One region of the Kribbella sp. NPDC050459 genome, then DNA from elsewhere that is predicted to be linked to it. Evidence: riboswitches for the same ligand, from Rfam matches in the RefSeq annotation. Region 1 holds a riboswitch; each other region holds the start of a gene.
What was found. Region 1 has a riboswitch for thiamine pyrophosphate ahead of thiS (sulfur carrier protein ThiS). Riboswitches for the same ligand answer to the same signal wherever they lie in the genome.
Positions count from the first base shown of each region.

Region 1 (4,252 bases):
ACCCGAACTACAGCGGCTGTGTCCCGATCGCCAGTGACGTGGACTGTTCGGGCGGTACCGGCAACGGGCCGGAGTATGTCGCCGGCCCGGTTGAGGTCCTCGGGTCCGACATCTACCGTCTTGACGCCGACCACGACGGGATCGCCTGCGAGTAGCCCATCAGGCGCGGCGCGCGGTGACGTCGAGGTCCAGTACGACGTCGGGGCGGATCAGGGCGGTCGTGAACGAGTTCCAGTTGGCGTTCCAGGTGTGCCGGTTGATGGTGCGGGACGCCGTGAAGTGGAGCTCGTCGCCGGTGTCGGTCACCTCGAGTGGCACGGTGAGCGGCGACGTGGTCCCGCGGATCGTCAGGTCGCCGGTGACCTCGAAGCGACCCGGCGCGCTCGGCGTGATGGCGGTGGCGACAAACGTCATTGCCGGGTACGCCGGCGCGCCGAAGAAGTCCTGACGCAACTGGTCGTCGCGGCGGCGGTTGCCGGTGTCGACGCTCGCCATCTGGACGGTCAGCCAGCCGGACGACGCGGACGGATCCACCGCCTCCACCTTCACGGCGCCCTCGAACGTCGCGAAGTGGCCGTGCACCTTCCCGCCCACGCGATGCGCGGCCACGAAGCCGATCCGGGTCCGGTCCGCGTCGAGCACATAGTCAGTCATACCCGGTACGACGAGACAGCGTGGCGGACTGTCAGCCGATGACGCCCGTGGTGATGCGCCGCGGGGTGATGTCGAACATCGCGTCCTCGGGCGGATCGGCGATGTACGCGGCGCGCGCCTCCTCCGGCAGGTACTTCTCCACCGCGGCATGCAGCACGTCCGCGTCCAGGGGCAGCAGCCGGGCCACGCCCTGCATGTTCACATACTTCGCCGTGGCGCCCTCGACCGTCTGGACCGACAGCGACAGCTCACCTGTGCCGGTCCGGTGCAGACGGGTCTTCTTCGACTTGCGCGGCGTCATCACCTGAAACCGGTCGGAGCCGAACAAGAACCACACCGGTGTCACATGCGGCGACCAGCCGGGGTCGTCGATCGCGAGCACGGCCACCAGCGGCTGGGCCAGGAACTCGGCCATCTCCTCGTCGTCCATTGTGCGAAATCCCATGCGTTCGACCATCCCACGCGCCTCCGACAGTCTGTCGATTTAGGATCTGCCTACATCGACGAAGGGATCGGGGTGCTCACCTATCAGCTGACGTCGCAGGACCTGGCGGACGTCCGGTTCGCGGTTTCGCCGGTCGCGGAGACGGTGCTGTCGTTGCGCGCACTCCGGGATCCCGGCCGCTTCCCGCTGCAGCTGGCGTGGGTCCGGGCGGTGCAGCCGTACGTCGCGGAGCTCGACTGGGACGTACTGCGGTGGCTCGTCAACGACACCATGGGCAGCCCGGACTTCCTGACCCCGCGCCCGTCCTCGCCCCTCACGCAACTCGACGACGAGCTGAGCCTGATCGCTGACGTCGACCAGGCGACGTTCGACCGGCAGATGATCGCGGTGAACGGCGAGCTGCCCGCGGAATGCACCGTCGGCAAGGTCGTCGAGGCGCTGCGGCAGTACTGGGACGCCGTCATGGCGCCGTACTGGAGCCGCATGCGCACGCTGCTGTCCGCCGACATCAGCTACCGCGGCCACGTCCTCACGCAGCAAGGCACCGGCGCGATGCTCAACGGACTGGGCCCAGCCATCACGTACGCCGATGGGCTGCTCAAGGTGGACCGTGTCGCCGAGCAGAGCCGTACGGAAGACGTCGCCGGCCGCGGGCTCGTACTGCAGCCAACGCTGTTCGGCCCGCACGCGGTCATCCCGTTCGATCCCGGCGCCGAACCGCTGCTCGGCTACCCGCCACGCGGTCAGGCAAATCTGTGGTCCGTCGTCGAGCCGCCGTCGCGGCACGACCTCGCCCAGTTGATCGGTACGCCGCGGGCGCACATCCTCGAGCTCCTCACCCATCCCCGGACGACGACCGACCTGGCCGGCGAGCTGAAGGTGACCCCGTCCGCCGTGAGCCAGCATCTTCAGCTCCTTCGCCGGACCGGTCTCGTCGAGCCGGAACGCACCGGCAAACAGGTTCTGTACCGTCCGACCGAGCTCGCCGCCCTGCTCACCGGCGCCACCGTCGACTGACCCGTCAGCTATAGTCGAACCGTCCGCGGGAGCTCGCAGGGAGTGGGCTGAGAGGGTGACTGAGCCGTCACCGACCGCTGAACCTGAATCGGGTAATTCCGGCGTAGGGAGGAAGCTGTGGAATCCGTCTGGGTGAACGGTACGGCGGTCGACGGGCCGGCCGGCCGGTCTGTCGCCGAGTTGATCGCGGAGTACTCCGATCGCACGACGGGGATCGCGGTCGCGGTGAACCAGAACGTGCTGACCAAGGCCGAGTGGGCCCGGACCACGCTCGAGCCCGGCGACCGGGTCGAGATCGTCAGCGCGACGCAGGGAGGCTGACATGGACGACCCACTGGAGCTCGGCGGCCGCACGTACACGTCCCGGCTGATCATGGGGACCGGCGGCTCGGCCAACCTCGAGGTCATGGAGGAGGCATTGATTGCCTCCGGCACCCAACTTACGACGGTCGCGATGCGCCGCCTCGGCACCGGTCACGAGGGTTCGGTGCTCGACGTGCTGAAGAAGCACGGCATCGATGTCCTTCCGAACACGGCCGGCTGTCACACCGCGGCCGAGGCCGTGCTGACCGCGAAGCTGGCCCGGGAGGCGCTGGAGACCGACCTGATCAAGGTCGAGGTCGTCGCCGACGACCACCTGCTGCTGCCCGATCCGGTGGAGTTGCTCGACGCCGTGGACGCCTTGGTGGCCGACGGTTTCACCGTGCTGCCGTACACCAACGACGACCCGATCCTCGCCCGCCGCCTCGAGCAGGCGGGGTGCGCGGCCGTGATGCCGTTGGCCGCACCCATCGGTTCGGCGCTGGGTATCCGCAACCCGCACAACATCGCGCTGATCGCCGAGGCGGCGAACGTCCCGGTGATCGTCGACGCCGGCATCGGTACGGCGAGTGACGCCGCGCTGGCGATGGAGCTCGGCTGTGACGCGGTGATGCTCGCGACCCCGGTGACCCGCGCGGAGAAGCCCGCCCTGATGGCCGCCGCGATGCGCGACGCCGTCTCCGCGGGCCGGAACGCGCGGCTGGCCGGCCGCGTGCCGAAGCGCTGGCAGTCGGCGCTGGCGTCGTCGCCTACAACTGGTCTGCCAACGTTCTAGCCTCCGCAGCGTCGACGGCCCGATCCAGCAGGAGCGCGGTCAGCGACAGCGTCAGCTCCTGGTTGGGCTGCAGCGTCAACGGCTGCTCCCACGCGAGCGCCGGGCACGCCCCGACGTACTCACGGGATCGCAGGAACCACGGCCACACCTGATCCGGCTGCACCAGCAACAAGCTGACATCGCCCTGGACGAACGCGAGCCACCGGCCGACGGAACCGAACGCAGCCTCGAGCCCGTCGCCGTCCGCGCTCAGGACGGTCGTCGGGGCGGAGGGCAGGCGCCAGAAGATCCCGCCGTACCCGGCGCCCTCGCGTCCACACGTCGCCGGGCTGTCGATGCGGATCGAGCCGTAGCGCGCGGTCAGCACGCTGTGCCAGTCGAGGCGCCAGCCGCCGAAGGCGAGAGCCCCGGTGAGACGCCGGCGTTCGACCAGTTGCGGCCGCCCCTGCTCGTCGTACCAGGTGATGTCGTCGACCAGCTCGCGATCGTCGACGGTCACGCCGCGGCTGCGTTGCTGACCGTGGTTCGTGAGGAGGGTCGGGCCTTGGCCGCGGACGTAGGTCCGTCCGCCCCAGTGCGACGTGCCGTTGACCTGGGCGACCGACAGCGAAAGTCCGTAGTGGTGCCGGTGGTCCACCGGGTTGACCTCGGTCAGCGGATGCCCGCCGAGCGTCCGGACCGGATGCAGGTACGGCCGTGGCGCGTGCACCTGCGGCATCCGGCGCCCGAACTCGTACCGCGCGAGCAGCCCCGCCGAACTCCCGAGCGCGAAGATGTCACCCTGCTGCTGCCACGTGATCCGATCGGCCGCGTCGTCCCCGTCAGGCTGCGACTCCTGCGGCACCGGCCCCGTGCTGGCCCGCACCGCCAAGCGCAGCTCCGGTACGCCGTCGACCGCACCGGAAGGCCCCGCGATCGCCGCGTGCAGCCGCTGCCACGCGAGGTCGCCGAGGTCCTTCTGCGGCACCCGGACGGTCGTCAGCGACGGTACCGCGAAGCGCGCCAGCCCGATGTCGTCCATGCCGGTCACAGACAGGTCT
Region 1 covers NZ_JBFAJQ010000013.1:223,064-227,315, reverse strand. Annotated here, with positions in the region: gene AB0I12_RS33590 (G5 domain-containing protein) at 1-155, shown strand, start outside; gene AB0I12_RS33585 (YceI family protein) at 160-654, opposite strand; gene AB0I12_RS33580 (pyridoxamine 5'-phosphate oxidase family protein) at 686-1,099, opposite strand; gene AB0I12_RS33575 (DUF5937 family protein) at 1,172-2,116, shown strand; TPP riboswitch at 2,132-2,243, shown strand; gene thiS (sulfur carrier protein ThiS) at 2,234-2,437, shown strand; gene AB0I12_RS33565 (thiazole synthase) at 2,439-3,212, shown strand; gene AB0I12_RS33560 (DUF6807 family protein) at 3,187-4,252, opposite strand, start outside.

Region 2 (4,252 bases), on a different contig from region 1:
ACCGCGACTCCGGGTCCCGGCGGTCGTCCTCGAGATCGTCGCCGGGATCGTGCTCGGTCCGCACGGGCTCGGCCTGATCGACGTCGACCTGCCGCTGCAGATCGTCTCGCTGCTCGGGCTGGGCTTCCTGTTGTTCCTGGCCGGCCTCGAGATCGACGTACACCGGCTGCGCGGACAGGTGCTGCGGCTGGCGGTCCTGGGCTATCTGGTGACGTTGCTGCTGGGCGGGCTGGCCGGCTTCGGGTTCTCTGCGGTCGGCTGGGTGAACAGCGCGCTCCTGCTCGCTGTCACGTTGTCAGCGACGTCCTTGGGCCTGGTCGTGCCGGTCCTCAAGGACGCGGGCAAGGCCGAGGGCAGCGTCGGGCAGTTCACCATCGCGGCCGCATCCGTCGCCGACTTCGCCGCCGTACTGGTGCTGTCACTCGTCTTCTCGACCGAAGGAGGCAGTGCGGGCGAACGGCTCGTCATGGTCGCGCTCTTCGCTCTGCTCGTGGTCGTCACGGGTCTCGTGGTCGCCACCGCCGGACGGTCGCAGCGACTCGGCGGGGTCCTGCTGCGGCTGCAGGACACCACAGCGGAGATCAGGGTCCGGGCTGCTGTGGTGCTGCTGGTCACCTTCGTCGCCTTGGCGGAGCAGTTCGGGCTGGAGACGATCCTCGGGGCGTTCCTGGCCGGAGCGGTAGTCGGACTGGTCGACCGGGACGCCGCCTCGCATCCACGCTTCCGGATCAAGCTGGAGGCGTTGGGCTACGGGTTCCTGATCCCGGTGTTCTTCGTGACGAGTGGACTCCGGCTCGATCTGCGCGGCCTGCTCGAGGACCCGGCCGCGCTCGTCCGGGTGCCGTTGTTCCTGCTCGCGTTGCTCGTCGTCCGCGGCGCACCGGCGTACCTCGCAGTGCGGACACTCGGCCCCCGGGCGACGGCTGCGGCGGCGCTGCTGCAGGCGACGTCGCTGCCGTTCATCGTGACGGCGACGCAGATCGGCGTGGCGACCGGGCTGATGAGCCCGGTCACCGCCGCCGCTCTGGTCTGCGCCGGGCTGCTGTCCGTGCTGGTGTTCCCGGCGGTCGCGCTGGTGCTGCTCAGGCAGCCTGCCGCCGACCGATCCGGCCGAGCAGTACCGCAGCCACCATCGAGACGATGATCGACGTGTACGTCGCACCGAGCCAGCTGGGCACGGGCTGGTCGTTGAACAGGGCCTGCTGGATCTTGGTCCAGAACGGCGACCAGCCCGTGACGGTGCCGGGGTTCACCAGCTGGTACGCGACGAAGCCGATCAGCCACGCGACGGTCGGCTGCCAGCGGAACTTCGCCGTACCGGACACGTCCCACTTCATCTTGCTGACCACGAAGAAGTCGGCGATCGCGACCGCGAACAGCGGAACGAAGACCGAGCCGATCAGGTACAGGAACTGCGTGTAGTTGCCGAGGTCGATGAACAGCGCGATCCCGGTGGCGATGACGCCGATCGCGACCGAGATCCACCGCCGGTCGATGTGGCCGATCAGGTTGTGCGCGGCCATCGTGGTCGAGTAGACGTTCGCGTACGCCTCGTCGACCTCGTCCACCAGCAGCACGAGCAGGGCGATCGCGCCGGCCGGCAGCGTGACCAGTGCGGTGATGACGTCGTCGCTGTTCGTCCCCAGCGTCGCAACGGCGACCACGCCGAGCGCGTAGTACGCGATGGCGGCCAGGCCGTAGCCGAGCGAGGAACCGGCGAACGCCGCCTTGTTGGTCCGCGAGTGCCGCGTGTAGTCCGCGGCCAGCGGGGCGAACGACACGACACCGGCCGCGGCGAGGTCGACCGCCGGCCAGAAGCCGAACACGCTGTCCTGCGGCAGGGCGTGCGTCGGCTTGCTCAGCACCTGCACGAACAGGTACACCGACGCGATCAGCACCAGCCAGACCATGAACTTGCGCAGGATCTTCACGCTGCCCAGCGGACGCACCGCCATCGCGGTCGCGATCACCCCGGCGAGGACGACGAACAGCCAGCGCCAGCGCTCACTCGTCACCGCGACCGCGGCCTGCGAGATCACGATGATCTCCATCGTCGCCCAGCCGACGTTCTGCGCGATGTTCAGCACGGTCGGCGCCATCGAGCCGCGGCGGCCGAACAGACCACGCAGGCACGCCATCGCCGGCGCACCGGTCTGCGACCCGAACACGGCCGCACCGCCGAGCACCAGCGCACCGATGCCACAGCCGACGACGACCGCGAGCAGGCCCTGCCACAGCGAGCCGGTGTACGCCGCGACCAGCGCACCGGTCACCGGGCCGAACAGCGAGATGCCGAAGTTGCCCCAGAGCGTGAACTGGTCGAAGAAGCCGAGCGTGCGCGGCGCATCGGTGGTGAGAACGAGCGGAGCCTCGGTGGAGCTCGACGGACGAACAGCTGTATCGGTCATGAGTGACCCCACTCCCTACGCCGGCATTACCCGGTCAGGTTCAGGCGGTCGGCGACCCAGCTGTCGCCCTCTCAGCCCGCGCATCCTCGGTGCGAGCTCCCGCATAGGTTGGTGCTGTGAGTTTAACGCGTCAGCTACTTTCCGGCAGAGCGGCCGCTCGTTCTATGAGCGCCGCCACCTCGGGGCCGTTCGTGACGACCGGCATGTGGGCACCCGTCTCCAGCGTGCGTGCCTCACCGTGACTGAGCTCGGCGAGCTGCTCTAGCCACTCCTTCGTACACATCAGGTCGTGCTTGCCGCGGACCAGGACCACCGGCGCCCGGACGTGCGGCATCACCGCGGCCAGGTCGTGGATCCGCGACGCCTCCCCGGCGCGGGCGATCGACGGCAGCGTCGTGCGCGCGTACTGCGGGCTGATCCGGACCAGCTTCGGCACATCCGGGATGGCGGACCCGACGAGCCGGACGGCGCGGTCGACCCAGCTCGACATCCGGGCATCACCCGTCGGGGCCACGAGCACGAGGGCGTGCACCAGCTCGGGGTAGCGCACCGCCGTCTCGACGACGACCTGACAGCTCGCCGAGTGGCCGACCAGCACCGACCGCTCGCGGATCTTCTCGGCCAGCGCCACCGCGAGCGCCCGCGGATGCAGGTCCTCCCGAGCGCCTGCCGGTTCGCCGTACCCGGGCAGCGTCACCACGTGGTACGGCGTGACGAGATGCTCGGCGGTCCGCGCGTACGACTCCGGGCCGAGGCCCAGGCCGGGCACGAGGACGATCGGTGCGCTCACTCCCAGGGCGCCTTGGCCGGAGCGCCTTTGACGACGGGGTTCGCTACGTCGGGCTTCAGCTCGCGGTACCCGAGGAACAGGCCGAGGGCGAGAAGCAGCAGGCCGACCCCACCCCAGCCGTACGCCGTGGGCAGCCGGTGCAGCGCGTCGTTGCTGCTACCCAGCCCGGTGGAGAGCACCATGAGCAGCCAGACCAGGATCAGCACCACCGACACCGCGACCAGCAGCAGCCCCGCGAGCTCGGCCGGCTCGGGCCGACGATCGGCCTTGCGGCGGGCCAGCACGTCCCGGATCCACATCACCAGCGCGCCGGTGCCGACGACGAGAAGCAGCAGCTGGCCGATCGCGTCGAGCACGTCGGTCCGCAACGGGTGGTTGAGCGGTGAGCCGGGCGCCTGGGAGATCTCCCGCAGCGCGACCCGCTGGACGGACACGACGAGCAGACCGTAGATCGCGGCGATGAACGTCGCCAGGCCGACGACCCGAGCGGCGCGCGGATCCCGCGACGGCTCGTCCCGGCCGTACGTCGGGAGCTCATGCGGCTGCGGGCTCGCTTCGGCGCCGTAGGGTGCGCCGGGGCGGTAGGCCGGAGGCTGGTGGTACGCCGGGTTGCCCTGCGGTTGCGGCTGGGTCCCGTACGGCTGCGGCTGCGCGTACTGGAACTGCTCCGGCGGGGCAGGCGGCCCGGCGTACGTGCCGCCGCCGTACGGCGCGGGCGGAGCGTAGTGATGCTCCTCACCAGCTGCCTGCTGCTTCTCGGGCTCATCGCCCCGGCCGTACGTCGGGAAGTCCTGTGACGACATCGGTGCTCCCTCCGTCGCGCCCAGTCTCTCAGGTGGCCTTGATGGTCGGCCAGGCGTTCGGTAGGCAGCCGGCCAGACCCTTGGTCTGCTGCATCATCACCGGCGCGGGGGTCTTCGGGGTGGTGCAGGTGGAGTGCCCGTGGCCGAGCGCGTGACCGACCTCGTGGTTGACCAGGTAGCTGCGGTACATCTCGACGTTGCCGTTGTACGCCGGGATCGCGTAGATCCACCGCTTGGCGTTGAGCACCACC
Region 2 covers NZ_JBFAJQ010000009.1:97,183-101,434, forward strand. Annotated here, with positions in the region: gene AB0I12_RS26880 (cation:proton antiporter) at 1-1,144, shown strand, start outside; gene AB0I12_RS26885 (cytosine permease) at 1,083-2,408, opposite strand; TPP riboswitch at 2,404-2,521, opposite strand; gene AB0I12_RS26890 (alpha/beta hydrolase) at 2,539-3,198, opposite strand; gene AB0I12_RS26895 (hypothetical protein) at 3,195-4,001, opposite strand; gene AB0I12_RS26900 (DUF3152 domain-containing protein) at 4,030-4,252, opposite strand, start outside.
Region 2: another riboswitch for thiamine pyrophosphate. It lies ahead of AB0I12_RS26885 (cytosine permease); the one in region 1 lies ahead of thiS (sulfur carrier protein ThiS).

Region 3 (4,252 bases), on a different contig from region 1:
ATCGGCAGGTAGAGCTTCTGGTCGGCGGACTTGAAGGTCTCGGACATCTCCGCGAAGCCGGCCTCGATCGCCTCGGCCGACGTCAGGCCGCGTTCCTCGGCGTACGCGCGGATGTCGGCGGTGATCCGCATCGAGCAGAACTTCGGCCCGCACATCGAGCAGAAGTGCGCGGTCTTCGCGGGCTCGGCCGGCAACGTCTCGTCATGGAACGACCGGGCCGTGTCCGGATCCAGCGAGAGGTTGAACTGGTCCTCCCAGCGGAACTCGAACCTTGCCTTGGACAACGTGTCGTCCCAGGCCTGCGCGCCGGGATGCCCCTTGGCCAGGTCGGCCGCGTGGGCGGCGATCTTGTACGTGATCACGCCGGTCTTGACGTCGTCGCGATCCGGCAGTCCCAGGTGCTCCTTGGGCGTGACATAGCAGAGCATCGCCGTCCCCAGCCAGCCGATCTGCGCCGCGCCGATCGCCGACGTGATGTGGTCGTACGCCGGCGCCACATCCGTTGCCAGCGGCCCCAGAGTGTAGAACGGGGCCTCCCCGCACAGCTCCTCCTCGAGCCGGACGTTCTCGGCGATCTTGTGCATCGGGACATGCCCCGGGCCCTCGATCATCACCTGGACGTCGTGCTCCCAGGCGACCTTCGTCAGCTCGCCCAGCGTGCGGAGCTCCGCGAACTGCGCCTCGTCGTTGGCGTCCGCGATCGATCCCGGCCGCAACCCGTCGCCGAGCGAGAACGTCACGTCGTACTCGCGGAGGATCTCGCAGAGCTCCTCGAAATGCGTGTACAGGAAGGACTCCTGGTGGTGGGCCAGGCACCACGCGGCCATGATCGACCCGCCGCGCGACACGATCCCGGTGATCCGCCGCGCGGTCAGCGGGACGTACCGCAGCAGGACGCCGGCATGCACGGTCATGTAGTCCACACCCTGCTCGCACTGCTCGATCACCGTGTCGCGGTACACCTCCCACGACAGCGCGGCCGGATCGCCCTTGACCTTGTCCAGCGCCTGGTACAGCGGCACCGTGCCGATCGGGACGGGCGAGTTCCGCAGGATCCACTCCCGCGTCTCGTGGATGTTCTTGCCGGTCGACAGGTCCATCACCGTGTCGGCGCCCCACCGGGTCGCCCAGACCAGCTTCTCGACCTCTTCCTCGATCGAACTGCTCACGGCGGAGTTGCCGATGTTCGCGTTCACCTTCACCAGGAACTTCTTCCCGATGATCATCGGCTCGCTCTCCGGGTGCCGCCGGTTCGCCGGGATCACCGCCCGCCCGCGCGCCACCTCGGCCCGGACGAACTCCGGATCGAGCCCCTCCCGCAGTGCGACGTACCTCATCTCCTCGGTGATCACACCGGCCCGCGCGTGCCCGAGCTGAGTCCGCGGCTCCCGCCCGGCGATCCACTCGCGCCGCAGCGCGGGCAGACCGGCCTGGACGTCGATCCCGGCGGAAGCGTCGGTGTACGGACCGGACGTGTCGTAGAGGTCGAAGTGCTCGCCATTGGTCAGATGCACGCGGCGCGCCGGTACCCCGAGCTCGCCGCGATAGATCTTCTCCGAGCCCGAGATCGGGCCCGTGGTGACGGCCGGACGGATCGTGCTGACATTCACCATGCTGCTGCTCCCTACGCCGGAATTACCCGGACAGGTTCGGCGGTCGGCGGCGCCGGCGAATCAAGCCAGCCGCCCTCTCAGCCCACTACGGTGCGAGCTCCCGCGGTATCGAGTTGTCACGGACACCCTAGACGAACCATGTAACGTCGAGGGATGCGCGACCTCGTCTATCCGCCTGTCATCGCCTTCGCGAAGACCGCGTTCACGGTGCTGGACCTCAAGATCCGCCGCACCGGGACCGAGCACGTCCCGCGCACCGGCGGAGCCCTGATCGCGATGAACCACATCAGCTACGTCGACTTCATCCTCGGCGGGTACGGCGCGCTGCCGGCCAGGCGGCTGGTGCGCTTCATGGCCAAGGAGGTGCTGTTCCGCAACCGGTACTCCGGCCCGCTGATGCGCGGCATGCACCACATCCCAGTGGACCGCGAGGCCGGCGCCGCGTCGTACGAGCAGGCGATCCGCTACCTGAACGCCGGTGAGCTGGTCGGCGTGTTCCCGGAGGCGACGATCAGCCGGTCGTTCGAGCTCAAGGAGTTCAAGTCCGGCACGGTCCGGATGGCCGCGGAGGCCGGCGTACCGGTGCTGCCAATGATCCTGTGGGGCACGCAGCGGATGTTCACCAAGGACCACCCGCGGGACTTCAGCCGGCACCGGCCGATCTCGATCAGCATCGGCGCGCCGATCACGGTGACCCGCGACGACGATCCGATCGAGGCGACCGCCCAGCTGCGCTCCACGATGGCCGGAATGCTCGACGAGACGATCCGCGCGTACCCGGAGCAGCCACCCGGTGCCTGGTGGCTGCCCGCCGCGTACGGCGGCAGCGCGCCAACACCCGCCGAGGCCGCCCGCCTGGACCAGGAAGAACTCGCCCGCCGCGCCCTGAAGAAGAAGTAGACCTCAGCCGCTCCGGTCGAAGAGGGTGCCGGGCACCAGGCGCAGGAACGGTTGTGGGCTGGGCGAGCCGTGGGTGAAAGCGTCGGTGGGAGGGTCCTGCCAGCTCGAGGCCAGAGTCAGGAGTGCGTCGGTTCGGAGGTTCACGGCCTTTCGCTGGGTGCCGTTGATCGAGTACGACGGCAGTACGGCGGTGCCGGGTGTGCCGGCGAGGTCGGCGTACGGCAGGGCGTCCGGCGACGGTTCGTCGTACCCGTGCCGGAAACCGGCCAGCCAGGTCTCGAGGCCGGCCGTGGCCGTGCGGAACCTGATCCAGCGGTGGTTGTCCCAGCCGTTGCCGAGGACGAAGCGGGTGACGAGTTTCTTCGCGCCCGCCTCACCACGCTCGACCAGGTCGGTCACCACCGTGTCCTTCATCGTCAGGTTCAGGCCGCCTTCGTCGTGATCGTGGTAGATCGTGACGATCCGGTCGCGGTAGCCGGGCATCACCAGCTGCGCCTCGTCCACCCAACCGCGCGCGGTGTCCAGGATCGACCGGCCGAACAGCGCGACCAGGCCGAGCCCACGTCCGTCCCACCGGGTCCAGCGCCGGTCCAGCCCTCCCTGGTTGACGACCGGCAGCCGCGTGTTCTCGGCCTGGTCCTTCAGGTCCTTCGGCACGCCCGGCGGGAACAGTGCCAGGTCGACCGCAAAGGTCGGCCGGCCCGGCAGCGGCGAGTCGAAGAAGTGCACCGGCAGGTTGCTTGCGATGCCGCCGTCGGAGAACCAGTTGACCTCGAAGTCCGGCGCGGGTACGGCGGGCAGCGCCTGCTCCGGCCCGGCCTGCGGGTTCGCGTCCCGCCAGTCCGACACCGCGGCACTGACCTTGCTGTACGCCGGGTGCGTGAAGTCGATCGCGTACAGCGGCACGGCCGAGATCAGGAACGGGAAGCTGAGGCTCATCCGGGTCGCGACGATCACCGGCAGATCCGCGGCGAGCGGGAACGGCCGCTTCGGTGCGGCCTGCAACCGGCGCAACTCGCCGGCCCACTGCTTGGCCGGCTGCGGGGACAACGGCGGCGGGTGCTCGCACATCCAGTCCACGACCTCGGCCGGGAACAGCTCCTTGAACTCGCCCGGGTCGAAGAAGTACTCGCGTTCCGGCCAGGGCATCCGCATCGGCTGGTGCCGGGTCAGGTTGGTGGTCATCATCCGCAGCTCGACACCAGCCGCGGTCAGCTGCCCGAAGGTGATCGGATCCGCGTCCCCGGCCCGGCCGGCGAAGTCCTGCAACTTGCCGTGCAGCCAACGGGTCAGCGGCTCCGCGCCGCCCTCGGACCTGCCCGCCATCCCGTTGCACAGCCCGAAGTTGTTGTCCGGCACGTTCTTCGCGAGGCTCCGGAGCACGCCGGCCGTGACGGCCACGACGACACCGACGACGGCTAGCAGCGCACCGGCGATCACCGCGGCCCAGGCCGCCACGCCCTGACCGAGGATCCCGAGGACGAGCAAGACGACGCCGGGCACAGCGCCGGCCAGCGCCCACAGGGCGAAGGCGGACAGCGCGGCGCGAACGATGCGCGCCACCCGGCCGACGCCGGAGGTGCCGAGTCCGGCCGTGAAGACCTTGTACAAGGACGCCGTACCGCGCTGTGGCTGGAACAGGCGGAACAGCAACGAGGCGCCTCCCGGGCGGTGAGCCATCAGATCGTCGGGCAGTCGTTCGAGCTTTCCGAACCCGTCGGCGTCGCGGCCCAGTTCTG
Region 3 covers NZ_JBFAJQ010000008.1:326,847-331,098, forward strand. Annotated here, with positions in the region: gene thiC (phosphomethylpyrimidine synthase ThiC) at 1-1,613, opposite strand, end outside; TPP riboswitch at 1,605-1,727, opposite strand; gene AB0I12_RS26215 (lysophospholipid acyltransferase family protein) at 1,767-2,513, shown strand; gene AB0I12_RS26220 (hypothetical protein) at 2,517-4,252, opposite strand, start outside.
Region 3: another riboswitch for thiamine pyrophosphate. It lies ahead of thiC (phosphomethylpyrimidine synthase ThiC); the one in region 1 lies ahead of thiS (sulfur carrier protein ThiS).